DNA from 4 places in the Paenibacillus sp. FSL H8-0034 genome. Region 1 is predicted to be linked to each of the others. Evidence: predicted binding sites of a transcription regulator. Region 1 holds the regulator's gene; each other region holds the start of a gene.

Region 1 (7,770 bases):
CACCTATTCCCATGCTGGCACCCCGCATCCGATTCATATAAAATAGAGCTCCCATAATAATAATCATAAAAATAATTGGAATTGCGTTTATTCCTATAAAAACGAGGAACAATAACAATACGGGTACAAAACCAATAATGATTTCTTTATATATTTTATCCATTTGTCCACACTCCCATTTTGGCAGACGTACGCGGAAGCATTAAATATTTGCTTTTATCACCATCTGTCAAAGATATATACACATACTTGTCGTCCATCTCCGTAGCAACCTTTAACCCTTCAGAATCAAGGGCACGAGCCTGTAATGTTTTGGGGATTTGTGTGTATTGCTTGGTTTCCATAGCCTGAGCAACATCGAACAAAGCGGAAGACCACCATTGATCCATTCGTGGTGTCGATTCATTCGTTACTTTCAGCTTTAATTCTTTTTTGCCGATCAAGCCGGAGCCTTCATTCTGAATACGGTTATACACCTCGCGAAGACTTGTCCCGGATGCAAGCTTTAATTCTATTAAGGCAGCTTCACTTGAAATACGAGTTTGTACATGCTCTACACCAGGAGTGCTGCTTACAATTGCCGACAAAGGATTTTCCATCGCAAAGCTCTGGTAAGCAAACCATCCGCCGAATAGTAATGTAGCTGAAATTGTAACACTAACTAATAAAGGCAATAAGCGCAGCTTCATAAAAGCAGTCAGTCCCCTTTCCAATCAAGATTCTCAGTCAACCTGTACACTATTAGTATATCACATTTTATATACGAAGTGAGAGCTAAACTAGTTGGAAATTCGAATACATTGCTATAATTGTAACAAAAAAGCCGCACTTTATATGATAGAAGTTCCCCCCTATAATTGTGCGGCATAAGCAGTTATTGAATACTTAAACGGTACGTATCGAGCCAGGTACCATCTTTGAACAAATAGTAATCGTAATAATAGCGATCAGGATTGGTTTCTTCAGCAGCGATTTTGTAAAATACTTCCCACACGAGGTTGCCGTTCCACACGCCAGGCACCATACGCTTGATGTTGGCAGTTGGCTGGCGGCTTAAAGTTAGCGCCTTTACTTTTTCAGTATCGATTCCATCAGCAGCCATTTGTGTGAAAATTTGATCCTCGCCTACCCAAACCACCAGCTTTTGGCCTATTTTATCTTCTCCATGGATGATCGTATAAGGTTGTTCACCAACAAATCTCTCCACATTGGTAACTTGTGCCAAAATCGTTTTCTGGTAAGCAGTCTGCACTGCATTGCGTTGAATCTGCCATTCTTTTTCCTGAATCGTGTTGTAGAAATGTACGCCGAGAAATAACAACAAGGCTGCAACGAACACCGCTGCTGCTGTTATTTTAATTTTCATTGCACCGAAGCTCCAGTTAATCGTTCAAAGCAGCTTTGAGCGTCATAGAGTATTTTTTCTTCATCAAGGGTTAAGCATACGCCATCTTTCACAATTCTCTGCCCATCAATCCACACATCGCTGACATCTTTGGCGGAAGCCGAATAAATGACATGAGATACAAAGTTGGTTTTCGGAAAAAAGTGTGGTTGATCTATGTCCAGAGCGATGAAATCAGCTTTCATTCCAGGCTGAAGGGCACCAACGTCTTCAAGCCAAATGGATTTAGCTCCATCCAGCGTGCCCATCCGGATAGCCGCTTCAGCAGGAACTGCTACAGGGTCTCCGCTCACACCTTTATGAATCAGAGCCGCAAGACGCATTTCTTCAAACATATCCAGGTTGTTATTGCTAGCAGGACCATCAGTTCCTAATGATACCTTAATTCCCTTACGGAGCATTTCGGGTACACGCGCCACACCGCTTGCCAGTTTTAGATTGCTTCCTGGATTGTGGGATACCCTAACATCATATTGGGCCAATACATCTATCTCTTCATCTGTCAGATGAACTGCATGAGCAACAACGGCCGGTCTGGAGAAAAGTCCAAGCTTGGCCAAATGAGCTACAGGCCTTGCTCCGTATTGTTCGACGTTTTCCTGAACCTCACGCGCTGTTTCCGACATGTGAGTATGGATCGGCAATTGAAGCTCATGAGCTACTGCTACGATTCGTTCAATGTAATCTGGAGGGCATGTATAAGGAGCGTGCGGAGACATCATCGTTGTGATACGACCGCCAGCTTTGCCATGCCAATCCAGTGCAAATTGTCTTGCTTCTACCAGCTTAGCTGTTTGAACGTCAGGAGGGCACAATCCAATCACACCACGAGTCAGGACAGCACGCATTCCGCTTTCCTCGACAGCTTTCGCGACTTCATTCATATGATCATACATATCGACAAATGTAGTCGTTCCGCCTTTAAGCATTTCCAGAATGGAGAGCAGTGTACCTGAACGTACATCGTGAGCTGTAAATTGTCCTTCCATCGGCCACATTTTCTCCTGCAGCCACACCTGTAATGCGAGATCGTCACCATAGCCGCGCAGCAATGACATCGCAGCATGGTTATGAGTGTTAACTAAACCCGGCATAAACAGCTTCTTGGACCCGTCAATACGCTCGTCATACAGCTCAAGAGGCTGTGGAAGCCCTTCTCCTATGTAGGTAATCAAATTATTTTCAATGGTCATATAGCCTTGAATAATTGGTTTTTGTTCATTTAATGTTAGAAATACACCATTCGTTATGATTGTTTTTGTCATTGTCACCCGAATCCTTCCTCGCATTTAGCTTCAACTTTTACTGTACAACTTCAAAGTTTTAAAATCAAGTATTGAAGACCCTCGCAGCCAGATAACCGTTTACATAAATGAACTTTCATGAACATATTCTGAATTGGATAAACTATCATTGCATTCCGTTACTGCTATATGGTATTTTTAATTTTGCGTGAATTTTAATCGCCAAAATTCTACATAATGAATCTAAATACTTCGTATATTATTAATTTATTGTTAATATAGAAGTCAGTCCGCTTCGCGTCCCTCATTTTATGTTCGCAAATTTATTTTTTATTCACAAAACTTTAAGTACATGCTTACGAAGTTAGTTTTGCTTCACAAAACTTTAAGGAGGCTATTCCATGCTTTTCGCCAAAAAAAATGATGCGGATTTCTTACAACTGCTTGTGAAATCTTCAGAAAACACGCTTGAGGCTGCCCAAATGTTTCGTACTGCGGTTATGGGAGATCAACCGCCTGCTTCCTACTGTCCCCAATTAAAGGAATTGGAGCATAAAGGTGATCAAATTACACATCAAATTTACAAAGGTCTTAATAAAGTGTTCATTACCCCCATTGATCGCGAAGATATTATGGAACTCGCGTCCAAGCTTGATGATGTTATAGATGGTATTGAAGCCTCCATAGCGCGTTTTGACTATTTAAATATTAGTATAAGTGATCACTATATGAAGGAATTTTCAGCCGTCATCGTTGCCAGCTGCCAGCATATTCTCGATTCGTTCAAATTACTGTCCAAGAAAAAATATTTACAGATCAGCGAACACACCGTACAGATCAATTCACTTGAAAATGATGCGGACCGTTTGATGCGTGAAGGCATTCGAGAAATCTTTATGAACCCCAAAGATCCCTACCATGATTTCAAATTAAAAGAAATCTATGAGCGTCTCGAAGAAACAACCGATGCCTGTGAGGATGTAGCCAACATTCTGGATAGCGTCATTATGCGTTATTCGTAAGCTGTGTGAAATCGCTAGGAGGAAATTATGTTAACTACATTAATAATCATTGTTGCTTTGGCGCTCATCTTTGATTTTATCAACGGGTTTCACGATACAGCCAATGCGATTGCTACATCAATCTCTACCAGGGCCCTGACACCCAAATTCGCAATCATTTTTGCATCCGTTTTAAATTTTATAGGTGCGATATATTCCTCCGAGGTTGCCAAAACGGTAGGTGGCAAGGTAGCTAATCCGGCAACTATTCCGCATGGCGTCGAAATTTTGATCGCTGCGCTGCTAACAGCTATTATATGGAACCTCATTACTTGGTATTATGGGATTCCTTCCTCCTCATCGCACACCTTAATCGGAGCTTTGGCTGGCAGCGTTATATCCGGTGCGGGCTTTGCAGCTTTAAACTGGAGTGGCTTCAAAGAAATTGTCATTATCCTGGTCCTTTCGCCAATCATCGCCTTCGCCACAGGTTTTCTGATCATGTGGATCATTCGAAAGCTTATCATTGTAAATGGCAACCAATCTCGATCCAAGATGAATCGGATGTTCCGTTTTTTTCAAATCTTTTCTGCTGGACTTCTCTCATTGTCCCATGGTGGCAACGACGCACAAAAAGCAATGGGAATTATGGTATTTGGACTTGTTACTCTTGGCTACCAGACAGAACTGGATGTACCCTTATGGGTCAAAATTTCTGCTGCAACCGCGATGGGCCTAGGCACTTCCATTGGTGGCTATAGAATCATCAAAACGATGGGCAGCCGACTGCTGAAGATTGAACCGATCAATGGCTTCGCATCCGATTTGAATTCTTCGATCATCATTCAAACCTCAACTGCCATTGGCATGCCATTATCGACCACACATGTTATCTCTTCCTCCATCATAGGAACGGGTACGGTCATGAGATTTCATGATGTTAAATGGTCCACTGTTAGTAAAATGGTTATGACCTGGATTATTACCATTCCGATCTCGATGATACTTTCATTTCTTATCTACAAAGTCATTGCTTTATTTGTATAGATCTTCTAACTGCTTCAACATCACAAAAAGACCATTCAAAAGCTTAAAGCTTTTGAATGGTCTTTTTGTGGATTATCATTTTCATACCAGGAGTTAAAAAACTCTTGTCTATGACCCTTACTCTTCATCCAGATAATAAGCAAGGCTTTGCAGCTCCGTAGTGAAATCAGCATGATGAACTCGAATCTCATTCGGCACCTTAATAATGATCGGAGCAAAATTCAGAATGGCTTCTACACCGCCATCCACAAATTGATTAGCAACATTTTGTGCTTCAAAGGCAGGAACGGTGATGATTCCGATCCTCACCTGCAGACTTCTGATGGTTTCCTTCAGCTCTCCCATAGGCTTAACCTTAAGATTGTTAATGGATTCGCCAATCTTCGATTCATGGGCATCAAATATAGCAACAATTTTCATATTATCCCTCAGGTAGGCGTTATAATTGCACAGCGCCCTGCCCAAGTTACCCGCTCCAACCAATGCGACTGGAATGACCTTATCCAGCTTCAGAATTTGACGAATTTTTTCTATCAGATAATCGACATCATAGCCGATTCCTTTTTTCCCAAATTCACCAAAGTAAGCCAGATCCTTACGGATTTGAGCAGGGTTCAGATCAAGCTTCTGACCCAAATCCTGTGAAGAAACGGTGTGCACACTTTTTTTACTGAGTTCATTCAAATAGCGTAAATACACAGGGAGTCTTCGAACAACTGCTTCCGATATTTTGATCGTTTTCATACTTCGCTTTCTCCCATCCATTGCTTAATTCTACCCACTAGCTGATTCGTAGGCATATGTTCGATTTTGGGTCCGGGTAGCGAATACAAAAAGTATTTTCCGTAGGTCGAATCAATAACACGCGTATCGTAAATAATGACAATACCCTTATCCTTGGCTGTACGAACGAGACGTCCAAAGCCTTGCTTGAAACGAATGACTGCTTGGGGTACCGATAATTTCATAAAAGGATTCAGATTCAGTTTCTTCAGGTTCTCCATCTTTGCTTCGACCAAAGGATGGTTCGGTGGTTGAAAAGGCAACCGGACAATCGCCAGACAAGTTAATGCATCACCGGGAATATCGACACCTTCCCAGAAGCTGCTCGTTCCGAGCAATACACTCGAAGGACTATTCTGGAACAGCCGCGTCAGCTTACTGCGGTTGCTGCTATCTACACCCTGGCCTAATACACCTATGCCAAATGGACTCAGCTTCTCTTTTAAAGCCGCGTGGGTTAGCTTCAGCATCCGGTTGGATGTAAATAACACCAGCATACGTCCCTTCGTTTCCAGGGCTACTTCCGCCAGGGACTGAGACAAATTGTCCAGAAAATGTTTATCACCAGAGTTGCTGCGTATGCTGGGAAAATCTCTTGGTATCGCAACCAGCGCTTGCTGACGATAATTGAAAGGCGATTGCAGTTGGACCGTTTTCAGCTTGGCCTCAGGTTCATTGGTATTCAAGCCTAACTGTTCACATGTATAGTCAAAGGATTTGCCAACTGATAGTGTCGCAGACGTCATAATCACACTATCCTTGGCTTCGAAGAAATGCTCCTGAAGCATCGGACTGACATCTACGGGTACACTAATAAGCTGAATGGACTTACTTTTGCTAGTTCCCGCTTCAAGCCAGTATACATAGTTATCGTCGGTCAAAGCCATAAAAAAGTGAAGATTGTCCCTTAGCCTGTACAGTTCCTTCACCGAACCGCTAATGTCGGTCACCAACCCCTGTACATCCAGCACTTCCTGCTGATCTTTTACTTCGTTAAGCACTTTATCCAGCTTTTTCAAAATTTCAGTCAGCTTTAAATACATGTTCTCTTCCAGCACAAGAAGCTTATCCCAGCTTGGTGGTTTGTCATCCTTTTTAAGCCGGTAAACCAATTGTCCGCCTTCAGTTTGCTGGGAAGGGTCAGAACGGGTTGATACCAATTGAAAGAGCAAATCGGTCAATTCATCCCATTCCTCTTTTATCTGCAGCAGAACAGGAAGCATCGCATCCAGAATCTGACTCCACGCAAGACCCTTTTCGCCGTCTGCCCTGCTCAGCTTTGAGCTTAATATGGGAAGTTGTCCATTACGACTATCCTTGTACAGCCACCACAGAGTACCGACAAAAGCACCGTATACGACCTCGATACCCAGATGCTTGCTGGCCACCTCTTCAAAATGATGCGCTTCATCAATGACCAAATGCTTGTAGCTTGGAAGCAGCCGACTTTCTGCCTTCGTATCTGTAAACAGCATCGAATGATTGGTAATCACCAGGTCTGCATTGCTAGCATTGTTGCGAGCCCGGTGGTAAAAGCATTTTTTAAACCACGGACAGGCACGATTCAGGCAAGAATCCGAGTCGCTCGCAACCGAATGCCAGAACTGCGTGCCTTTGCCGCTAAAATGCAGCTCTTCATCGTCGCCATGTTCGGTTTCACTCAGCCACACCAGCATTTGTCCCGCCGTCAGCCGATCTTCCTTGCCATGCTCAAAATCCTGCTGGCCCATCTTGGTCTCAAATTTGCGCAAGCATAAATAATGGCTTCTTCCTTTGAATACGGCAGCACGAAAGCCGACTGGAAATAAATCCATCAACAGCGGAATGTCTCTTTCCCTGATCTGCTCCTGCAAATTGATCGTATGGGTACTAACGAGCATTTTTTTGTCATGCTTTAACCCGTAAAACAAGGAGGGTATTAAATAGCCAAGCGATTTACCTGTGCCAGTACCAGCCTCGATCATCAGATGCCGCTCCTGCTCGAACGCAGCTTCAACCTCGGCCAGCATAATCTCCTGTGCTTCACGATCCTCATAAGCTGTAAAGCGCTCCTTGAGCGCTTGTTTCAGCTGAGCAAAAAATACGGCGAAATCATCTGGCAGCGTTAATAAGTCTTTCTCTTCCCGAACTGAATCCTCTTCGCCCCAGTCCTTGACTGCAAGAGTAAACTGTCGATAATTTTGGCCGGCTGGCTCTTCGTCTCCCGCAAACATTTCCTTGAACATAATCATTTCGCGCACAAACCAGCCAAAGTCGGTCGTAACTTCATCAAATACCATCGATAAGCGCT
Region 2 (7,770 bases), 2.6 Mb from region 1:
GGGTACGGATTGGACTATGCGGAAAAGTATCGCAATCTGCCGTATGTCGGGATTTTAAAGCCGGAAGTTTACTCACATTAGCATTTCTTGTTATGCCCAGACTTGCTGTGGTACAATAAACAAAGTTGCCGTTTGAGAGGAGGTAAGGGATGAACCGAATTATACGCAATACAGGGTTTTATTTGCTCATTTTTTTGGTCACCGTCGGTATCGTTCACTTTATTAGCACACAGAATGAACAGAAAGACGTAATTAGTTACGATAAGCTCCGACAGGCCTTAGTAGAGAAAAATGTGGATTCGGTCAATGTCAAATTTGACGGATATACATACTTGGTTCGTGGGAAATATAAAAATGCGCCCTTGCCGGATAAGAAGAATTTCGAGACTCGTGCGCCCTTTGACCAAGAAGTAATCCAGATGTTTGAAAAGGCTGAGGTTCCGAACATCACGATTGAGAAAATGGAAGGTGACAATGTTTGGATTAGCTTCCTTACCTCCATTATTCCGTTCGTCATTATTTTCATCCTGTTCTTCTTTTTACTGAATAACGCGCAGGGTGGCGGCGGCAAAGTCATGAATTTTGGAAAAAGCCGCGCCAGACTATATAACGAAGAGAAGAAGCGCGTTACCTTTGAGGATGTCGCGGGGGCAGATGAAGAGAAGCAAGAGCTGGTCGAGGTTGTTGAGTTTTTGAAGGATCCTCGTAAGTTCGCTGCTGTAGGTGCAAGAATTCCTAAGGGTGTATTGCTTAATGGACCTCCGGGAACAGGGAAAACCTTGCTTGCACGGGCTGTAGCTGGTGAAGCTGGCGTTCCGTTCTTCAGCATAAGCGGCTCGGATTTTGTTGAAATGTTCGTAGGTGTTGGGGCATCGCGTGTACGCGATTTGTTCGAGAATGCCAAGAAGAACGCACCATGTATTATTTTTATTGATGAGATTGATGCTGTAGGTCGTCAGCGTGGCGCAGGTTTAGGTGGCGGACATGACGAGCGTGAGCAGACATTGAACCAATTGCTTGTAGAAATGGATGGTTTCGGAGCTAACGAAGGCATAATTATTGTCGCCGCTACGAACAGACCTGATATTCTCGATCCGGCATTGCTGCGTCCAGGACGCTTTGACCGTCAAATTACGGTTGACCGTCCAGATGTCAAAGGCCGCGAAGAAGTACTAAAAGTTCATGCTCGCAATAAGCCATTAAATAAAGATGTTAAGCTGGAATCGATTGCGCGTTATACGACCGGATTTACAGGCGCTGATCTGGAGAACCTGTTGAATGAAGCTGCGTTAATCGCCGCCAGACGTAACCGTAAAGATATTTCCATGGGTGAGCTGGACGAAGCTTTTGATCGTGTGGTTGTAGGTACCCAGAAGAAGAATCGTGTTATTAGCGAACGCGAGAAACGTATGGTCGCTTTTCATGAAGCCGGACATACGATTGTCGGATATCATATTGAAAACGCCGATATGGTCCATAAGGTAACAATCATCCCAAGAGGTCGCGCAGGCGGCTATGTGATGATGCTTCCTAAAGAAGGCGAAGACAAGATGATGAATACCAAAACCGAGCTGCTTGACAAGGTAACGGGATTGTTGGCCGGTCGTGTGGCGGAAGAGTTATTCATCGGACAAATCGGTACCGGTGCCTACAGCGATTTCCAACGTGCGACTGGCATCGTTCGTAAGATGATTATGGAGTATGGCATGAGCGATAAGCTTGGACCGATGCAGTTTGGCAATGTGCAGGGGCAAGTATTCCTGGGTCGTGATTTTGGCCATGAGCAAAACTACAGTGATGCCATAGCTTATGAAATCGATCAGGAAATGCAAACCATTATCCGCAGCTGCTACGCGAAAGCGAAGGAAACATTGGAGAAATATGCAGATCAAGTACGACTCATTGCCGAGACATTATTGGTAAAAGAGATCCTGGAAAAGGATGAAATTATTCAACTCATCGATAACGGCAGTCTTGATGATGCTTCCGATGTGAGAATTAATATCCAAGGCCAGGAAACAACATCAGAAGCCAATAAGCTTGATTTTGACAAACATCCAATTGAAGAAGATCCGAATAAAGAATCTTAATTTACTGCGTTATACAAGCCGGCGGCATATTCATTGCTGTCGGCTTTGTTATAATATCAGAATTTATAAATTTTCAGCAGAGCTGAATATTCTGATATTGCAAGAAAAGCTACATATAAAACACGGATGTATCTTCCTCGAATAGGCTTCGATCAGAAGCTTTTCTTATTGCTAAGGAGTCAAAAAAACAAGAACTGGACTTAAGCTGAGGGTATACGGAACCTGCTGACGAATATGCGAATAATTAGTTCATTTTGCATCTATTTAAGCATTGACACAGCCTGTGATGTTGTGTAAATTAGGTGTAAATCTTTAAACTTTATGTGAACATTTTCACATACTAATATCGTTAAACCAACTGCAGCTCAAGAGAAAGGGAGGGTTTCTTATGGAAGCACTGGCATTGGAACGGAAAGAAGATCAAAAGCGCGAGTTAAAAGAACGAATCCTTCAGTTAAAGAAGGAACGTAACGCGATCATATTGGCTCATTATTATCAAAGAGATGAGATTCAGGAAGTTGCTGATTTTCGTGGTGATTCCTTCCTTTTGGCGCAGAAAGCAGCAACTACCGATGCTGACGTCATTGTATTTTGTGGTGTACATTTCATGGGGGAAAGTGCAAAGATACTGGCCCCAACCAAAACCGTGCTGATTCCTGATGAACGGGCTGGCTGTCCGATGGCAGACATGGTTAATGTAGACGGTCTCCGTGCACTTAAGAAACAGCATCCAAATGCGAAAGTTGTTGCTTATATCAATACCTCGGCTGATGTAAAATCAGAAACCGATATTTGCTGTACGTCGGCAAACGCTATTAAAGTGATCGAGTCGGTAGATTCCGATGAAATTATTTGGGTTCCAGACAAAAATCTGGGTGACTATGTTTCCAAATTTACGGACAAAAAAATGATTATTTGGGAAGGTTACTGCAACACCCATGACATGCTGACCGTCAAAGATGTAGAAGAGATGAGAGCGCAGTACCCCAATGCCAAATTTGTCGTTCATCCTGAATGTCGGCCTGAGGTAGTTAAGCTTGGGGATTTTGTGGGAAGTACTACAGCCATTATCAAATATTGTAAAGAATCAGAGCATCAAGAATTTATAGTAGGTACTGAGGATGGAACCGGGTTTCAATTGAGAGTGGACAGCCCAGACAAAAAGTTTCATTTTGCTACCAAATACCTGGTTTGCCCTAATATGAAAGTGAACAACTTGAAAAAAGTGGTACGCTGTCTGGAAACAATGCAGCCGCAAATTTATGTACCGCCGCATATTGCCGATCAAGCCAGAGCATCCTTGGAGCGCATGCTGCTAGTGAAGTAGCATGCGCTACTCTCTTTGTAGAAGAAAGTGAGCGTACTCATGATACCACGTTATTTAGTAGACTTTGATATCAGCAAGCTGCCTCAAGTTCATACCGATGTTATGGTGATCGGCGCTGGAATCGCCGGTCTTTTTACCGCTATCAAAGCAAGTGAAAAATATAGTGTGCTAATGGTAACGAAAAAATCGCTGCTCGATAGCAACACACGTTATGCTCAAGGTGGAATCGCCGCGGTTATAGCTGATGATGATTCGCCGGATTATCATTTACACGATACTCTGGTAGCTGGTGCAGGGCTGTGCTCCCATGAGGCAGTTGATGTATTGGTGCATGAAGGGCCGGCAGGCGTCAGGGATTTGATCAAGATGGGTACGCAGTTCGATCTGGAGGATGGAGCATTTGCACTGACCCGAGAAGGAGCTCATAGTCACCGCCGTATTTTACATGCTCACGGGGATGCAACAGGAGCTGAAATCGTAAGATCCTTATCAGAGAAAACGAAGCTGGATCCAAATATTGAGGTTTGGGATGATCATTTTGTTATAGATTTGATAACCGAAAACGGGGAATGTCTTGGTGCGTTGGTGCAAAAGCCGAGTGGTCAAAGGGTTTTTGTCAAAGCCAACGCTACGATTCTATGTACGGGCGGAGCGGGACAATTATTTCGGTACACTACCAATCCAGATATTGCTACAGGTGATGGGATTGCAATTGCTTACCGTGCAGGAGCACTTATTCAGGATGTTGAATTCATACAATTTCATCCGACAGCACTTTGTTATCCAGGAGCACCACGTTTTCTGATTTCCGAGGCTGTTCGTGGTGAAGGCGCTATCTTACGCAATATTACAGGTGAACGATTTATGGAGAAATACCATCCACAGCTGGAGCTGGCGCCGCGTGATGTCGTGGCAAGGGCTATCGTGAATGAGATGGAGCTGACGAAATCTACATTTGTTTATATCGATTTTACGCATGAATCCGAAGAAACGGTGAAGCATCGTTTCCCAACCATATATGAGTTTTGTCTGAACTATGGTTTGGATTTGTCTTCGGACTGGGTCCCTGTTGCACCTGCTGCGCATTATATGATGGGCGGTGTGAAAACCGATCTTTACGGTGAAACGAAGGTGGCCCGCTTGTTTGCTTGTGGTGAAGTGTCGTCAACCGGGGTTCACGGGGCTAATCGTTTAGCCAGTAATTCACTATCTGAGGCGATTGTGTTTGGTCGGAGAATTTTGGAGCGTATTGACCAATTGTCTCCTTTGACTGCGAATCCATCTGTTCAGCAAGTAACGTCTCGTAATGAACACGCCAAACAGCCAATAGTTGAAAAGAGGCTAAAGCTGCAAAAAATTATGCTGCGTTATGCCGGACTAAAGCGTGAAGCCAAAGGGCTGGAGAAAGGTTATGAAGAGCTGCGCCGCCAGCTATCCATCTTTGAATCTTGTTTGAACAAGCGCGAGGATTACGAGTTTGCCAATATGCTCACATGTGCGCTCTTAACAACTGAGGCTGCTTTGATTAGGAAAGAAAGCCGCGGGGGACACTACAGGGATGATTTTCCGGAGAAGGACGATCTGAACTGGAGGAAGCATACGATATTCAGTCGGGAAGACGGGATTACGGAGGAGAAGATTGATGATGTTTGAGCTGCAGATGGATATTGTAAAGAAAAACCTTCAGCTGTGGCTGGAGGAAGATATTGGCATGGGTGATGTCACGACCATGACAACCATTCCCAAGGATCATCAATCAAAAGCTATTATTCATGTCAAGGAGTCTGGAATTATCGCTGGATTGCCGATCGCAGCAGCTGTGTTTGCGCTTGTTGATCCCGAGCTTCGTTTTGTAGCGAAGGTTGAAGAAGGACAAGCTGTGGACAAGGGCTGTGTGTTGGCTGAGGTGACAGGCAATACCCGACATATTTTACTGGGTGAGAGGCTCGCTCTTAATCTGATGCAGCGTTTGTCAGGGATAGCTACCCGTACCAGGCAGTTTGTCGATGCTCTGCAAGGCTTGCCGGTCAGACTCGTGGATACACGTAAAACAACTCCAGGTCATCGGCTGTTAGAAAAATATGCAGTGCGGGTCGGAGGCGGACATAATCACCGTTTTGGTCTGTATGATGCGGTTATGATCAAGGATAACCACATTAAAGGATCAGGGGGCATAACAGAAGCAATCCGTGCTGCGCGTGCTCAGATTCCTCATACAATGAAAATCGAGGTAGAAGTTGAGAGCAAAGAGCAACTGGAAGAGGCATTACTGGCGCAGCCTGATATTATTATGCTGGACAATATGACAACAGATCAAATGCAAGAGGCTGTTACACGCATGAAATCAGCAGCACCGCATATTCTGATAGAAGCATCAGGATCCGTCAATTTGGATACAGTCGGTGCCATAGCACAAACTGGTGTGGATGTAATTTCGGTAGGTCGATTGACGTATTCGGTGCAGTCGCTCGATATCAGTCTGGATCTGAATGCACAAAAAGGGGTGCAAGCATGATTTTGGTGATTGACGTCGGTAATACGAATATCGTATTAGGTCTTTATGACGGAAAAAACTTGCTTCATGACTGGCGACTTAGTACCAATCGTGCTTCAACGGCTGATGAGTATGGAATGACGATGTATAATTTGTTCCAGCATGCCGGGATTAAGTTGGATCAGGTAGAGGGCGTCATTATTTCTTCGGTTGTACCGCCTTTAATGTTTGTATTGGAGCAATTGTGTTTAAAATATGTTAAGAAAGCACCTCTGATTGTGGGTCCTGGTGTAAAAACCGGCTTAAATATTCGTTACGAAAACCCTCGCGAGGTAGGTGCAGACCGGATTGTCAATGCTGTTGCGGCTATTGAGATGTATGGTTCTCCCGTTATTGTTGTTGATTTCGGAACAGCAACGACCTTTGACTACATAGATGAGGCTGGACAATATATTGGTGGAGCGGTTGCGCCGGGTATCGGGATCTCTACGGAAGCCTTATATCAGAGAGCAGCCAAGCTGCCGAGAATAGAGTTGGTTAAGCCCAAAAGCGTTGTGGGACGCAATACGGTAGCCTCCATGCAAGCAGGCATCATATTCGGTTTTGCCGGGCAGGTTGACGGAATCGTTGATCGAATTCGCGAGGAATTTGGGACGAACCCCAAAGTTGTTGCAACCGGCGGGTTGGCTGAATTGATTTCCAAGGAGTCGCGTACGATTGAAACGACCAACCAATTATTGACCCTGCAAGGATTGCGAATTATTTATGAACGCAACCAATAAGAAGATCGATTATATACAATTACGTCAACAAAGAAAGGGTAAGCGATGCAGGATCAATTGATTAGAGCTACAGCGATGGACGGAAAGGTCAGGGCGTTTGCTGTTCGTACCACTGGGATTGTGGATGAATTAGGCAAGCGGCATGGCATGTCGCCCACAGCCATGGCCGCTTTAGGACGGACGGTGTCAGCAGGCCTGATTATGGGAGCGATGCTTAAAGGTGATGAGCAGCTGACCATTATTGTGAAAGGCGGAGGGCCAATTGGTCAAGTTGTGGTAGATGCAAATGCCAATGGTGATGTTCGAGGTTATGTGGACAATCCTCAAGTGGATTTGCCGCTGAATCAGGTGGGCAAATTGGATGTTTCCGGTGCTGTCGGTACGGAAGGTTTTTTGAATATCATTAAGGATTTGGGACTGAAGGAGCCTTACCGGGGAAGTATTCCATTAATATCAGGAGAGTTGGCCGAAGATTTTACTTACTATTTTGCCAAATCTGAACAAACGCCATCCGCAGTAGCTCTTGGTGTGCTGGTAAATGTGGACTACTCGGTTATAGCTGCTGGTGGTTTTGTTATTCAACTGCTGCCAGGCTTAAGTGATGATGATATTTCCTTGATCGAGCTACAGCTTTCTCACATTGAACCCATCACAACCTTATTAAGCCAAGGAATGGATCTTGAGGATATTTTGCATCGAATTCTTCCAGAGGTGCAGGTGCTTGGAGTAATGGATGTCAGGTTCCGCTGCAAATGCTCCAGAGAGAGGGTCGAGCAGACCTTGATTTCATTGGGACGCGAAGAGCTTGAATTGATGCTTCAGGAGGATGGGCAAGCGGAAGTTTCATGTCATTATTGTAATGAAGCCTATCTGTTTAATCGGGAAAATCTTGAAGGTCTTATCCAGGAGCTATAACCAGAAGTTTGAGCAAACGTTAGTTATAGAGGTTGTTGTTCAAAAAGTCCTCTTTTGATCACGAAGCTGTACACGCTGCTTACTCGTGATCGAATCCTGCAACCTGGCTCGAAAACTTTTACTGCTCGGAGCAGAAAAGTCGACTTTTTGAACACGTACTTT
Region 3 (7,770 bases), 3.3 Mb from region 1:
ATGCCAATCCAGAAGAAATTTCTGACTTAATCGAAAGGATTGCCCCTAAAGCAGTAATTCCAGTTCACGGATTTCATACTAAATTATTGGATACGAAAGGAATCGGGGCTTATTACCCACAGAAAGGGGAGACTGTGCCCATTTCTTCTATTATTGAGGCCGCTAAACCAAGCTCTCCCGTAAGCGACAATCAAATAAACTGATTTATACAGTTGGGAAACAGCATGAGAATAAGAAATTCATTTGAGGGTGGTTAATAGAATGGCGACGATTACTTTTGTCAGACATGGCAATACGGATTTTAATTTGGAAAAAAGAGCCCAGGGCCATATGCACAATCCTTTAAATGAAACGGGGAGAAAGCAAGCTGCCGCTGTTGCGCAGCGTTTGACCGAGGAACAATGGGACATACTCGTATCTAGTGATTTATTGCGTGCCAAGGAAACGGCGGAGATTATATCCTCCGCTCTGGGCATGCCGATATCCCAGTATGACACCCGTCTGCGTGAAATCTACAGAGGCCAAGTTGAAGGAACCACTGAAGAAGAGCGAATTGAGAAATGGGGCAAGGACTGGATTCTGCTCGACCTAAACGAGGAGAGCCATGAGTCTGTCCGCGAACGGGGAATGAGCTTTGTCAATGATATTGCAGAACATTATCCCGGTAAAAAAATACTTGTTATCAGTCATGGATTTCTAATTGGCCAAACGTTAAAAGGCCTGCTTCAGGATGATTCAACAGGGAGCGATCTTCACAATACTTCTGTTACGACGATAATCAAAAACGGCGGACACTGGGAGTATAAGCTCTATAATTGTATCAAGCATACTGCAAGTAATGACTAACTGCCCTGCTTTGGCGGATTGATGGATTTAGGCAGAATTGGCGGCAGTAAAACTTTTAAAAGAATGAATTTGCTGAACCCTTCTTATCTCGCAAGAAAAGCAACCACTTAGACACGGACACGGATGTGTCATTAGTCGAATTAGCTCCGCTCAGGAGCTTTTTTTCTTATTTCCCAGGAAATTTGAAATAGCCAAATCGGATAAAAGATGGACCAAATTAGTCATATCTTTTTGGTAGAAGCTTGACTATACTTTACTTAAACTTATAAGGGGGATGACTCTAATCATGTCGAAAACGTACAGAATTGGAATTATTGGCTGCGGTGGAATCGCAAATGGCAAGCATATGCCTGCTTTGCAAAATCAGCCAAACGCAGAAATGGTAGCATTTTGTGATATCGTAGTAGAAAAAGCTTATGAGGCTGCTCATAAATATGGTTCCGAGGGTGCGAAGGTATACAGCGATTTTAAAGAAATGCTGCAGGACGGGTCCATTGATATTATACACGTGTGTACGCCAAATGATTCACATGCGGAGATTACGATTGCTGCTTTGGAGTCGGATAAACATGTTATGTGTGAGAAGCCGATGGCCAAAACAGCAGCGGATGCCCGTCGTATGGTGGAAGCGGCCAAGCGTTCAGGCAAGAAGCTGACCATTGGCTACCAGAATCGTTTCCGTTCAGACAGCCAGTATTTGAAAAAAATATGTGGCGAGGGTGATCTGGGTGAGGTTTATTATGCCAAAGCTCACGCAATTCGTCGTCGTGCCGTACCGACCTGGGGTGTGTTTCTAGATGAAGAAAAACAAGGCGGCGGACCGCTAATTGATATCGGTACCCATGCACTGGATCTGACCTTGTGGATGATGGATAACTATAAGCCGAAAGCAGTCTTGGGCACAGCCTTCCACAAGCTGTCCTCTAAGAAGGACGCAGCTAATGCATGGGGTTCCTGGGACCCGGATAAATTTACAGTTGAGGATTCAGCATTTGGCATGATTACGATGCAGAATGGAGCAACTATTGTGCTGGAATCGAGCTGGGCGATCAATATGCTGCAAACCGGTGAAGCCAAAACGACCTTGTGCGGAACCGAAGGCGGTGCGGATATGCAGGATGGTCTGCGTATTAACGGTGAAAAGCATAGCAAATTGTTCATGAATGAAATTCAATTGGCTGCCAAAGGCGTCGATTTTTATGATGGGAAGCAAGAATCCCCGGCTGATCTGGAAGCGCGTCTGTGGCTGAAAGCAATTGAAGAGGATACAGATCCCGTTGTCACGCCTGAACAGGCCTGCGTTGTATCGGAAATTTTGGAAGCCATCTATGAGTCGTCCAAAACCGGCAAAGCGGTATATTTTGAATAATAGCTATTTTAATATATGTTATGGAACCTCCACAACCTCCAAGCCACGAAGTGGTTGTGGAGGTTGTTTGTTATGTGCAATTTCGTGATGTCTCACCTGATAGCTGTGAGCTTGTGAGTGAGTGCCAGCCTAACTGCCATGCAATCACTTTTTCTGCAGACCCTGCACATAATTTGCATCGAACAGAAATAGTCGCATCAGTAGAATCAGTGAAGGGATGAGCAGGCATAAGCCTGCGATAAAAGCTCCGATCAGGGCAATTCCCATTTCCGGGCTGGTGACACTTTCGTGTATCGAAACCATCGGATAAATAATATAAGGTAAATGCGCCGCGCCATATCCGAAGAAAGCGAAGGCAAACTGCAGCATCACGAATAAAAAAGCAACGCCAAGACGCTTGCGGTTCCATATAAGATAGGTAGCAATCATAAAGCAAATCAAGGATACAACGAACATCCAGGATAGCTTCAGCATGTTGTCAAAATGAACCGGATTGTGACGCTGAATAGCGAAAAATACGAACAAGCTCGCTAATATTGTCGGACCGCTCCACCCGATTGCAAACCTTCGCAAAATTTCTGTCGCTTTGGTATCCTTAGCCTTGTGAGCATAATAGGTTAAGAAAGCTGCAGATATATAGAGCACACTGACAAGCGACAGGATGACAACCGACCAGGCATAAGAGCTGGTAAACAGCTTGTAGAAGAGCAGTGTGACATTATTGCCGCTTTCTTCAATATATCCGCCCTCCGATATCGTCAATACGATGGACAATGAAGCTGGAATCAATAGACCGCTGCCCCCGTAAAGCAGCTTGTACAGATGGCTTTCCTTGGAGCCGTAGGTGCTGAAAGCGTAGTAGGAGCCACGGATAGCGATCAGTACAATCGCAATACTGCCAGGAATTAATAAGGTGGTTCCAAGATAATAAGCAGTATCCGGGAAAAAGCCGACCATCCCGATCATAAAGAAGATCAAAAAAACGTTAGTGACTTCCCAGACAGGCGATAAATAGCGTTCGATAATGCCATGCACCATATTTTTGCGCCCGGTTATCATCGTGTAGTAGCTAAAGAAACCCGCCCCAAAATCAATCGAAGCTACAATTAAATAACCGTAAAGGAAAACCCAGAGCACTGTAATTCCGATGACTTCAATACTCATTGGTGCTCACCTCCTTGATCAACCCGCAATGCTAATTCCTCTTCAGGCGTATTCGTCTTGAACATACGGCGGAGTACCGTCCATGCGCCAAATCCAAGTATGATGTAAAGAATTGAGAACATCAGCAGCATCCAGTCTACATTGGTAGCGGTCGTGGCTCCATGTGCCGTTTTCATATAGCCGCGCAGAATCCATGGCTGTCTTCCGGCTTCAGCAAATATCCATCCGGATTCAATCGCCAGCATTGCAAGCGGGCCTGAGAAAGTAATGAAGCGAAGCAGCCAGCGCGGCACTTCTTTTCCTTGTTGACGCCGCTTTTTTCTGTTCAAATATAAATATGCGATACAGAGCACAATCATCAAACTTCCGATCGCCACCATGGCATCAAAGAAATAATGGATATAGAGCGGTGGACGTTCATCCACAGGGATATCATTCAAGCCCTTCACAACCGCATTCGGATCAGCAAAAGCCAATATACTCAGCGCATAAGGAAGCTTCAAGCCATAGTGAATATTGTGTTCCTTATCAATATAGCCTGCAAATACAAGTGGTGCCTGCGCTGTAGTTTCAAAATGCCATTCGGCTGCGGCAAGCTTCTCCGGCTGGTATTCGGCAAGAAATTTACCGGACAGATCACCGATGAACGCGGTGGATAAGGAGAAGATCAGTCCGCAAATCATCGTCAGCTTGAGTGCCTTTTGGTAATATACATGCTTTTTACCTGCCAATAAGGCTAATGCGGCTATGGTAGCGAGCACAAATGCGCTTGTCATATAGGCTGATGAAATCACGTGCGCGGTCTTGGTAGGTGTGGCCGGATTAAACATCGCGACCATGGGATCGATGTCGATAATGGTTCGACCGGACAGCTTAAAGCCTTGTGGCGTATTCATAAAGGCGTTAACAATCGTAATAAAAAATGCGGATAACGTCGATCCGATGATAATGGGAATGGAAATTGCAAAGTGCGTCCAAGGATTTTTCCAACGATCCCAGGTGTACAAGTAAATCCCGAGAAATATCGCCTCAAAGAAGAAAGCGAAGGTTTCCATAAACAAAGGCAGAGAAATCGCCTGACCCGCGATTTGCATAAAGCTTGGCCACAGCAGGTTCAACTGCAAGCCAATTGAAGTACCGGTAACGACGCCGACTGCCACAGTGATGACGAATCCACGTGCCCAGCGACGTGCGAGCAGTGTATAATGTGGATCTTTGCGCTTGATTCCCAGAAACTCGGCAATGGCAATCATGACAGGCAGTCCGACACCTATCGTAGCAAAAATAATGTGAAATCCAAGCGTAAGTCCTGTCAAAATACGGCTGTAAAATACCGGGTCGTAATTCATCATCCGAATGCACACTCCTTTTGAACATTATGCTCTTATTTACCACTTATTATAGCTTATGTATGTGATTTATTTCACAACAACTATGATCAATTGATGACTTATGCGTTACGAAATGATGAAGGAGCGGGTCATGTGTGGCGTCATAATATTTGAGAAAATTTTCAAAGTTGTTGATACTAGTTTTTCAAAATTTGTGAAAATGTATCATCATGCATCAATATACAATTGAATCGTATAAATCTTTAGTCGCTGGTATTGCAAAAGCGGTTTCTCATATTGTACTATTGTATGTGAATTAAACTGACATTGTGCCGTTCGAATTTTTTAAATCAAGGGTAGCATATCTGGTTTTAAATAAGGAGGAGGGGTTTGATATGGTAAAGTGTTATTATATTTCAGGAAATCAACCGGAAAAGGGATATGATGAAGATAATTCCTTACTCATCATGACAGGATTCAAAAAATCTGAATTAGTAATCAGAGATCTAAACAGAGAGATTTCCCCGGCGGAATATAGTGCATACAAAATGGCTACTTACGTACCGGAATCAGATAATCATTCGATTAAATATATTATTAACGATAAAGAGCTGGCGAGAAAGTTTATGAACGAGAAGAAATGCAAGATGCTGTGCACCGACAGATCAATTAACAGAACAAATGTAATCGAATATATCCTGGAAAATTTCTGAATCATTATCCCCTTAATCGTTTTGGATTAGGGGGATTTTTCGTTTTAAAGCCAACGTTTCACGGAGAACGGACAAAACCAGTGGCGACAGCCAAGCGCTTTTCATCAAGACTTTGCATAGGAAAGGGCAGATCGAAATGGCGTCTGCCCACATTGTTGTTAAATGGTCCCTGCCTGGTACATTCCCGTTAAATCATCCCTGAGGTTTTCCATACTCTGCATCGTATGGGTAGTGTGCTGCATAAACAGTGTATCAAGACTGTTTAAATTATCTTTCTTGTAAACGAGGAATACTTTGTCGGTTGGAAATGGGTTGACCTCGATAGGTATGGCTACCACCTCCTGCTGAAGCAATTCTTGACGGAATAGAAGCTCCCCTGACAGGAACACTCCACACCCATCCTTGATCCAATATTTAAGCAGTGGCAAATTGTTACTCTCATATTTAATTTCATGAGTAACGTTTAAATGGCCCAACGTCATTTCCAGATTTTTACGGTAAAGAGTGTCTAATTCATAGGAGATAAACGGTTCCGCGGTGATTTGCTCGATCGTTACAACCTTCCTCTTGGCCAAAGGGTGGTTCCTTGAAACTATCAAACGGATCTCTTCCTGAAAAATATTTACGAATGTCAAAGACGGAATGTTCACAGCATATCGGCTGATGCCCAGCCGGAGCTCGTTGTAGTTTATTTTTCTTATTTGTTCTCGTGTAGGACATCCGAGTACGTGAATGGATACATCAGGGTAATCGGCATTGAATTTTGCCAGTAAATGCGGAATCAGTGAGCAGGCGAAAGAATTGTTGCAGCCAAGTGTCAGTTTGCCGGACTGCTGCCGATTTAATTGCTCGACAGCCAGCCTTCCTTCTTCGAGTGAGGTGGCGGCTCTCTGTGCATAGGGGAGGAAGGTGTGTCCTTCCTCGGTCAATTGAATGCCCGTCCTGCTCCGTATAAAGAGCGTCTTGTTTAGATCGCGTTCGAGCTGCTTGATCCGGGTCGAGACGGTAGACTGCGGCAAATACAGCTGCTCAGCTGCCTTTTGGTAACTCCCTGCATGGTATACCCCGAGAAACGTTATTATTTGATCCATAATCATCTCGTCATCTCCTCCACTTTCTATGATAATGTCATTTTACCTTACATAATTGGTTTTGGGAACACGCTTACATCCAAAAAATGAATGTAAGCATCTGAAAATCACTATTTACGATTTGTAAAACTACATATATGATGAGGCTAAGTCATAAAAGTGTTATGTAAATGTAAGAATACATAACACAAATAAAGTTCAACCTTTGAACTCAGTCAGAGTTCGATGCTTGAACAAAAAGTAACTTCGTCGTTGTTTTAGGTGTATTTGTCAAAAGGAGTGGGAGAGATAAGGATAGTACACGAAGCAAGGCAAGCAGCAAGCGGTACAATTCTAATAAACTTTAGAAGGAGGATTTATATGAAATTAAAGGCTGATATAAAAAAGAGGTTTTTATTGCCATCATTGTCCGCTTTCCTTGTAGTTACCCTTCTTTCCGGCTGTAGCAGCGCAACGGACCCATCCACAGCTTCTTCCGCACAACCAGCTCCCGCAGACGCTTCAGGTGGAAAGCTGAGAGTCGGGACGATTACCGATTTCGGTACGCTCGACCCAGCCAAATCCACCCGGCTGATTGATGAGGAGCTGTACAACAATATTTATGATCCAATGGTCAAGCTGACCCCGGATGGCAAATTCATTCCCGGTCTGAGCACCAAATGGACCGTGAGTGAAGACGGCAAGACGTACACCTTTGAATTAAGAAAAGACGTCAAATTTCACGATGGCACTGATTTTAATGCGCAGGCTGTTATTGATAACTGGAAATGGATTATGGACCCGGCCAATGCCTCTCCGCGCAGCTCGGATTTGATACTCGTGGAGGAGCTTTCGGCGCCGGATCCGCATACGCTCGTCGTTAAATTGAAGACCCCGTTTGTTCCTTTTATCGCTACCATCACCGGTCGTACCGGCTTGATTGCCTCTCCCACCGCGAGGGCCAAATTAGGCGATCAATATGAGATGAATCCGGTCGGCACCGGCCCGTTCCAATTCGTGGAATGGAACAAAAATGACCATTTGACGATTCGCAAAAACCCGAACTATTGGGAAAAGGACCAGCCTAAGCTGGATGAGGTGGAATTCAAGCCGATTGTCAACCAATCGCAAAAACTGAATGCACTCATTTCCGGCCAGGTCGATCTGGTCGACTCGATCCCTTTTCAGGATATTCCCAAGGTGGAGCAAACGAAAAATCTCAAGCTCGGCATCAGCACGTCCTTCGGCTACTCAAGGCTGACACTCAATCTGCAGCG
Region 4 (7,770 bases), 2.8 Mb from region 1:
TTCCCGTCCACTGTATTAGCCGGCACGTTGCCGTCATTGCCACTATCGCTGATCGAAGCGGCAGGAACCGTGAACTTGGCATCAGCCGATGTATTGACTGCCGATACATCTCCGTAAATCTCCACTTCCGTGTAGCTGTTCCACGCATTCACAGAGTTGCCGTGCCCGATAATTTTCACATAACGAACCGGATCTACATCCGTAAAATCAAAGGTTTGCAGGCTTGCACTCAAGCTGCTCGTGACGTTAGAGCGCACTGTCGTAAAGGTTACATTGTCCGTGGAGGTTTGAATATCAAAGGTCGATGTGCGTGTGTCACCGTTCAAAAAGGCCATTTTTACATAAGCCAGCTTCTTGAGGTCCGTTCCCAAATCAAACTGAATCCACTGTCCGTCGCCACTAGCCGACCAGCGGGTAGTCAAATTGCCGTCCAGTACATTTTTCGGCTCGTTTCCATCATTGCCGCTTGCCGTTACGTTGGTTATCGGGATGATAAACTTCGCATCTGCGGCATAAGTGGCGGAGATCGGGAGCATCGTTACTAGTAAATAAATGAACACCACCAACGCACAAACTTGTTTACGCTTTACCATTGCACACGTCCTTTTCATTTTTTAAAAACGCTTTCAAATGGTTAGAGTGCACTCTATTGCCATTGTTGCTACAAGCCTATGGAAAAGTAAACCTTCAAAATCGAAACAGATCATCAAAATCGATACTGAGGCGTTTATTTTACCAATCCCATCGTTATTTTCAGAACAACAACCGGTCGCCATGAAGTCAAGAAACTTGAAACCGCCGTGGCTTTGCTGATAAAATCATATTAAATTCAAGTTCGAATGGATGATGTTCTTCTTACCCTTAAGGAGTTGAAGCTAATGTCCGATGATACCCAAGGTAAAGACGAAAGAAAGAACAAATTAAAGGTCATTTCATTTAATAAAGAGCGAAATCATCTGATCGAAATGGACCAACCCCGTATTACGTTTGAGCAGGTTGGCGGCATGGAGCAGATCAAGAAGAAAATCCGTATGAACTTTATACTCCCGCTCAAACAGCCGGAAATGTTTCAGGCATTCGGAAAAACCGCTGGCGGCAGCCTACTGCTCTATGGGCCTCCCGGCTGCGGCAAAACCTTTCTCGCCCGTGCTATCGCTGGTGAGATTAATGCCAATTTCCTTCATATTGAGCTGCAGGCTATTTTATCGATGTATGCAGGGCAGAGCGAACACAATTTGCATGATTTTTTCGAAAAGGCTCGTGCCGAAAAGCCGTGTGTCATTTTCATCGATGAGCTTGACGCTATGGGCGGGAGCCGTCATCACATGCATCAGCACCACGATCGCATGCTCGTCAATCAGCTGCTAACGGAGCTGGATGGCCTGCAATCGTATAATCATGAGGTGCTTGTGGTTGGTGCCACCAACACGCCATGGTATCTGGATTCTGCGCTGCGCCGTCCAGGACGCTTTAATCATCTGGTATTTGTACCGCCGCCGGAAGCTGCCGAGAGGGAATTAATTCTGGGATTGAAGCTGGAGGGCAAGCCACAGGAGCCTTTAAATCTGAAAAAGTGGGCTGAGCAAACTACACACTTCTCGGGTGCGGATCTCGAGCAGGTGGTCCGGGATGCAATTGAGCAAGCCCTGGAGCGATCCCTGGAGAGCGGAGACATCCAGCCCATTACGGACCAAGATCTGAAAAAGAGTGTAACAGGCCGCAAGGCGACCACACTGGATTGGTTTTCAACGGCCAAAAACTATGCAACCTTCAGCGATATTAACAAAGATTATGAGCATGTGCTGGAGTATATCAAAACCTATCGAATCAAATAAGCAGAAGGCTGCAGGTGATTGCGGTGTCCTTACGTTATGAGCAATCTGACCATATGACCCGGGTGTTCCAGCTGACGAACTGGAGGCGCTTTGACGAAGCGATTGCTGAGGCCGAGCAGTGGCTCAGGGAGGAACCAGAGAATGCCAATGCTTATGGGATGCTTGCCCAAATCTATATGAAATCCGGTAAGTATGACAAAGCCCTGCATTGGTCGGCGGAATCTCTGAAATATGACCCCGAGAATAAAATCGGCTGGTTCGTGCGTGTGATCGTTTTATATTCCCAGGGTAAGGAAAAGGAGTATTTGCAGGCGGTCAAGGAAGCGCAGCGTATCGATCCCTATGAAAGCCATTATTTGTTCCTCAGCTTTAATTTGTATCACAAAAAGGGCAAGCTTCAGCAAGCGAGGGAGGAACTCGACCAAGCGCTGCAGTTGGCTCCCGACAACTCCTTGTACTTGGCTGGAGATAGCTATCTGCATGCCAACGCCCGCAATTTCCAGGCTTCGCTGGCATCTGAGCAGGCCGCCTTGTTCCAGAACCCGGATCACGATCAAACCTTTCTCTATCTGGCCTGGGCCGCCGAAAAAAGAGGCGACTACGATAAGGAACAGGAGTATTTGAAAAATGCAATAAGACTCGATCCCACAGATGCACAGATCCGCAGGGAATATCTGAAAAGCCTGCAAAAAAGCTATTGGTTTTACCGCTTGCTTCTTTTGCCCTCATTTATCAAAAAGATGAAGCCGTGGCAAATCTTCCTCACCTGGGTCGTCGCCTGGCTTCTATTCAAACCGTTGATAATCCTATTTATTGTGCTGCATGTTCTCTCGCATTGGACGAGCAAGCTCCTGGTTAAAGCCAAGGTGTTCGGCTGGCGATCGATTTTTAGAAAACAATCATAAATCGCGAGTTACTTATGACGTGAAAAAGGAGATGTCACCAGCAGCTTGGCTGCTTGAGGGGACATCTCCTTTGGCTGACAGCTCCCACTTTATGCATGTAAATCCGCATCATAATTTCCTTTACAGCAATAACTCCAGGAACACCGAATAATTTGTAACTAAATGATGAAAAAACTATTGTCTCCCGGCGTTATAAGGTATACAATATAGCTTAGCAATTACTTGGTTCGCAGCAGCTTAGACACGGAAACTTTCTAACTTCTATGTGATTTTTTTCACAAGTGAATGGATAATATAATAATAACCTATATTATATTTCATATAGATCGCGGAATATCGTTTTTGCTACTTGCGAACAATTCAGATGAATAAAGGAGGAACAAAGAATGGCACAAACCACTGCTCAAGTATCAGAACAAGAAGTTTCAGCAGCTCCGGCAACCGTTAAAGCAGATGTATTGGATCAATTGTTAAAACCTGAGGTACAAGAGGCATTGACCGTATTGGTAGATCAACTGCCACGACTTACGGAAATGATGACTCTGCTTACCAAAACGTATGATTTGGCTAATAAAGTAGCCAACGACCGTGTATTGATTCAAGACATGGTTGGCGGTATTCAGGAAGTTGTCAAACCAATTGAGGAAAAAGTAAAAGGTTACGCATCGGCTGCTATTGAAGCCAACGATCGTGCTGATCAAAGCGATGCCACCATCGGCCTATTTGGCATGCTAAAGCTGCTTAAAGATCCGGAACTGCAAAAAATGCTTCGTTTTAGCCAGGCATACCTTGATATTTTAAGCGAGAGAAAAAAGCAAGACCACCTATAAAACAACCTATTGCCAGAATGGAGGATAAACGTGAGTAAACAAATTTTGATCTTGGGTGGCGGCTACGGCGGCTTATTGAGCGCTCTTTCCGCTCGTGCCCATCTAACGCATGAAGAAGCAGAAATTACCGTTATTAACCGCGTGGGCTCGCACCAAATTATTACTGAGCTGCACCGTCTTGCTGCAGGCAATGTTGCCGAGAAGGCAGTAGCTTTGCCTTTGGAAAAGCTGCTTAAAGGTAAACAAATCAATGTGGTGGTTGGTACGGTTGATGAAATTAATGTGGAAGAACGCAGAGTGCTTCTTTTGGGTGGCAAAACGTTCAGCTATGACGCTTTGGTGCTCGCTCTTGGCAGTGAAACCAACTACTTTGGTATTCCAGGTCTGCAGGAAAACAGCTTTACGCTGAAATCCGTAGCCGATGCCAACCGTCTATTTGCACATGTGGAGCAAAGCATTCGCAATTACAGCAGCACCAACAACAAAGCAGACGCTACTTTCGTTATCGGTGGCGGAGGCTTGACAGGCGTTGAGCTGGTCGGTGAGCTGGCTGATGAGCTTCCAGGCATTTGCCGCAAATATGGCGTTGATTTCGCAGATGTATCGCTGTATCTGGTCGAGGCTATGCCAAGCATTCTGCCAATCTTCTCTGCTGAGCTTATCGAGCGTGCAACGGTCAGCCTGCAAAATCGCGGTGTTGAATTCTTGACGGGCCTTGCGATTACTGAAGTGAACGGACCAACCGTAAGCCTCAAAGACGGTAGAACGATTGATACCAGCACATTGGTTTGGACTGGCGGCGTACAAGGCAGCTCGCTGGTAGCGAACTGTGGAGTAGAAGTGAATCGTGGTCGTGCAACGGTTAACGAAGCGCTGCAATCCGTTTCTCATCCTGATGTATTCCTGGCTGGCGACTGCGCAGTCGTATTTGGACCTGAAGGCCGTCCATTCCCGCCAACTGCGCAATTGGCTTGGCAAATGGGTGAGCTTGCTGGCGCTAATATCGCTGCTCATTTCAAAGGTACAACCATGGACAGCTTCAGCCCTGTATTCTCGGGAACATTGGCAAGCCTTGGCCGTAAAGACGGTATCGGCTCCGTAGGTGGAAGCGGTATTGAATTAAAAGGTACTCCGGCATCCTTGATGAAGAAAGCGAGCAACGCCCGTTACTTGTCCCACATTAACGGATTATTTGCCCTTGCTTATTAATAAGCTGACTATGCAATCAAGCCCCTCCACAGCATATTGTTGTGAAGGGGCTTTTTGTTATACAGATATATATGGATTATTTAAAAAAGTGCTTCTACTTTCTTTCCACCTTGGTCCCCGTTAGCAGCTCCAGAGACAAGATCACAGCAGACATGTCCAGCTCCCCCAGCTGCTGCTCCACAGCCTTATGCAGTACGGCTTCTACATGATTTCCGGTTGATACTTCTATCCCGGCTTCGGCTACGAGTCGGTTAGCCAATCCGACATCCTTAAGCAGGTACTTCAGAGCGCCCCCTGGTTGAAAGCTGCGATCCAGAATATGCTGCTCAACATGGCGTCGCAGCATCCGGCTATCCCCGTAGCTTGTGGAGAGAATTTGATACAGCTGCTCGGGATTGATTCCATAGGCACTGCCTGCTGCCATAGCTTCTGCAGCCGCTAAAGTATGGGTGGCAACCAAATATTGATTCATCAGCTTGGCTACGCTGCCCAAGCCCGAGCTGCCCAAATACTGCACATTGGAGCCTAATTGTTGGAGCACAGGCAAGCATTGCTCATAGGCATCCGCTTGTCCACCCACCATGATCGTTAATGTACCTCGCTCTGCACCCTCCGGGCCGCCGCTCACAGGTGTGTCCAAATAAACCAGCTTATACGATGCCGCCTCCACCCCCAACTGCACACTCAGCTCGCGACCGACGGTTGTAAAGTCCATACAGATGGCGCCGGGCTTCGCTTGTTTAAAAATACCCTGCTCACCCATATACAATGCCTGAACATCCTGCGGCATCGATAGACAGGTACATATCACGTCTGCCAGTTCTACAGCTTCCCCAATTGTCGCCGCGCGGCTCGCCCCCAGCTGTACCAGCGGCTCTACCTTATCCGCCGAACGATTGTACACAGTGACCTCATATCCGGCTTTAACCAGTCGTGCCGCCATTCGGGAGCCCATGACCCCCATCCCAATAAAGCTAATCCGTTGCAGTTTCATCACCCTCCAGCTTGGTACGTTCTATGTATGGCTATCTTGGGTACGGCTGACCGTGACTCACCCGTCCGCCTCATTTATCATACCATATTACGGAAAAATAACTTATGTGATACGATAGCAGCAAAACACAGGGTCCCATGCCTGCAGCCTTCCAAATAAGAAACCATTAGGGGACGTGATCGATCTTGCTGGTACATCTTAACCGTACATTTTTTTCGCTCCGCACGAAATTTATGATCTTGTTCATGGCTCTGATTACGATACCGTTCATGATCAGCGGTGCTTTCACGTATACGAAATACGCGGCGAATGTCGAGCAAAGCACCAAAAATTACACACTGCAGATCGTCGATCAAATCCGAATTAATCTGGACCGGTATATGAAGGAGATTGATAGATTAACCCTGTCTCCGCTGTACGATCCCAACGTCCTCGCCATTCTGAAAAACCACACCAGCTCCTATCAGAAAGGGGTTTATTTGACTGCTGAGGAACAGTTTAAAATGAATTTGTTTATCTCCTCAATGGCTTTTGAGCGTTCGGAAATTGAAAGCATTCTCATCTTCACCGACGACGGCAGCCTGTTCAGCAATTCGGATACGAGCGTCATGAACTATTGGTCGCAGGATACGAATAACTGGATGGCAGACGACATCCTGGAGGATGGCGGGCTGACGATTAACCCCCCGCATACGGTCTCCTATTACACCTCTGGACCAAAAACGGTCGTATCCTTGTCACGCCTCATTCGTGAGCCCTACACCCATAGCAAAATTGGCTATATCAAGGTCGATCTCAAAACGGAAGGCTTTGAAAACATCTTTTCCTCGGTTCAATTCGGCAATAACAGCAAGCTGTACATTTATGATCAAAAAGGGACGATCCTGTATCCCCAAGCTTCAGCATCGGAGCCTGACCTGAACGATCCGGGATTGTTAAGCGCTTCTACCCGCTCCAAATATACAGGGCTGCAAATATGGGGCCAGATTCCACTGGCAGAGCTGCGAAAGGAAGCCAAGGAAATCACGAGCTACACCCTGATGATCTCCCTGATATCGCTCGGGGCTGCTCTGCTGCTGGCCGTCCTTTCCTCTGATCGGTTAGTCAAGCCTATCCGGCATTTGCAGAGTAAGATGGAATTGGTCAAAAAAGGTTTTTTCAAAGAACGGGCCATCGTGTCCACCCATGATGAGATCGGGCAATTGACCGAAGTGTTTAACCGGATGGTGGGGGAAATTGAGCGTCTCGTGCGTGAAGTGTACGAAACCAAATTGCGTGAACGGGATGCGGAAATATCGGCGCTGCAGAGCCAGATGAATCCCCATTTTCTGTACAATACCTTAGAATCGATCAATATGATGGCGGTCAGGCATCATCATCTGGCGCTATCGGATGTCGTAACCAATCTGGGCAAATTGCTGAGATATACAGTCGATAAACGCCAGACGTTTGTATATTTGCGAGACGAGGTTCGGTTTGTAGAAGCTTATATGCAAATTCAGGAGCTGCGCAGCGGTGACCGTTTGCGTGCGGAAATCTTCATTGATCCTTCACTGCAAATCGTGCTTGTGCTCAAGCTGATCCTGCAGCCGCTCGTAGAAAACGTCATTGAGCATGGCATGGGCAGCGAGCCGGTGACCATCAGGATCAAAGCGGTAACGGAAAATGACGATTTGATCGTATCCGTGGAGGACGATGGTTTGGGGATGGACGAAGCAGAGATAGAGCAGGTGCTGCGGCGCATTGATTATGCCGGGGAAGATCCCCACGTCAAGCAGGAATTCGGGCACAAGAGCAGCGGTTATGCGCTTCGCAACGTCCATCAGCGAATCCGGCTTTTGTATGGAAAGCCCTACGGGCTCGTCCTGCGTAAAAATGCACATCAAGGAATGACGGTGCTCATTCGATTACCGTTCCAATGGGAGGAATAACATGTACAGCATTATGCTTATTGAGGATGAGGATCTGATCAGACAAGGCTTGAAGACGCTGATTGA

The links. The regulator Rex, encoded in region 1, represses fermentation and respiration genes when NADH is low (regulators of the CRP and FNR family bind a similar motif). The targets are predictions, from matches to a motif close to TTGTGAAATATTTCACAA.
Region 2: nadA (quinolinate synthase NadA) is a predicted target of Rex. The motif match lies at 2,412-2,429, and genes of this name have one in related genera.
Region 3: NST47_RS29520 (cytochrome ubiquinol oxidase subunit I) is a predicted target of Rex. The motif match lies at 4,791-4,808, and genes of this name have one in related genera.
Region 4: NST47_RS02055 (DUF1641 domain-containing protein) is a predicted target of Rex. The motif match lies at 3,004-3,021, and genes of this name have one in related genera.

What each region holds. Positions count from the first base shown of each region.
Region 1 is NZ_JBBOBS010000001.1:3,283,673-3,291,442, reverse strand. It holds gene NST47_RS14770 (AAA family ATPase) at 1-163, opposite strand, end outside; gene NST47_RS14765 (hypothetical protein) at 156-689, opposite strand; gene NST47_RS14760 (cell wall elongation regulator TseB-like domain-containing protein) at 875-1,366, opposite strand; gene NST47_RS14755 (amidohydrolase) at 1,363-2,670, opposite strand; gene NST47_RS14750 (DUF47 domain-containing protein) at 3,051-3,671, shown strand; gene NST47_RS14745 (inorganic phosphate transporter) at 3,699-4,697, shown strand; gene NST47_RS14740 (redox-sensing transcriptional repressor Rex) at 4,815-5,441, opposite strand; gene dinG (ATP-dependent DNA helicase DinG) at 5,438-7,770, opposite strand, start outside.
Region 2 is NZ_JBBOBS010000001.1:725,144-732,913, forward strand. It holds gene hpt (hypoxanthine phosphoribosyltransferase) at 1-81, shown strand, start outside; gene ftsH (ATP-dependent zinc metalloprotease FtsH) at 150-2,090, shown strand; gene nadA (quinolinate synthase NadA) at 2,479-3,417, shown strand; gene nadB (L-aspartate oxidase) at 3,457-5,070, shown strand; gene nadC (carboxylating nicotinate-nucleotide diphosphorylase) at 5,060-5,932, shown strand; gene NST47_RS03315 (type III pantothenate kinase) at 5,929-6,693, shown strand; gene hslO (Hsp33 family molecular chaperone HslO) at 6,739-7,608, shown strand.
Region 3 is NZ_JBBOBS010000001.1:6,582,867-6,590,636, reverse strand. It holds gene NST47_RS29540 (hypothetical protein) at 1-203, shown strand, start outside; gene NST47_RS29535 (histidine phosphatase family protein) at 262-846, shown strand; gene NST47_RS29530 (Gfo/Idh/MocA family protein) at 1,133-2,215, shown strand; gene NST47_RS29525 (cytochrome d ubiquinol oxidase subunit II) at 2,360-3,379, opposite strand; gene NST47_RS29520 (cytochrome ubiquinol oxidase subunit I) at 3,376-4,731, opposite strand; gene NST47_RS29515 (hypothetical protein) at 5,106-5,423, shown strand; gene NST47_RS29510 (LysR family transcriptional regulator) at 5,582-6,520, opposite strand; gene NST47_RS29505 (ABC transporter substrate-binding protein) at 6,875-7,770, shown strand, end outside.
Region 4 is NZ_JBBOBS010000001.1:435,211-442,980, reverse strand. It holds gene NST47_RS02070 (chondroitinase-B domain-containing protein) at 1-593, opposite strand, end outside; gene NST47_RS02065 (ATP-binding protein) at 879-1,835, shown strand; gene NST47_RS02060 (tetratricopeptide repeat protein) at 1,859-2,740, shown strand; gene NST47_RS02055 (DUF1641 domain-containing protein) at 3,127-3,570, shown strand; gene NST47_RS02050 (NAD(P)/FAD-dependent oxidoreductase) at 3,601-4,779, shown strand; gene NST47_RS02045 (NAD(P)-dependent oxidoreductase) at 4,874-5,773, opposite strand; gene NST47_RS02040 (cache domain-containing sensor histidine kinase) at 5,959-7,704, shown strand; gene NST47_RS02035 (response regulator transcription factor) at 7,706-7,770, shown strand, end outside.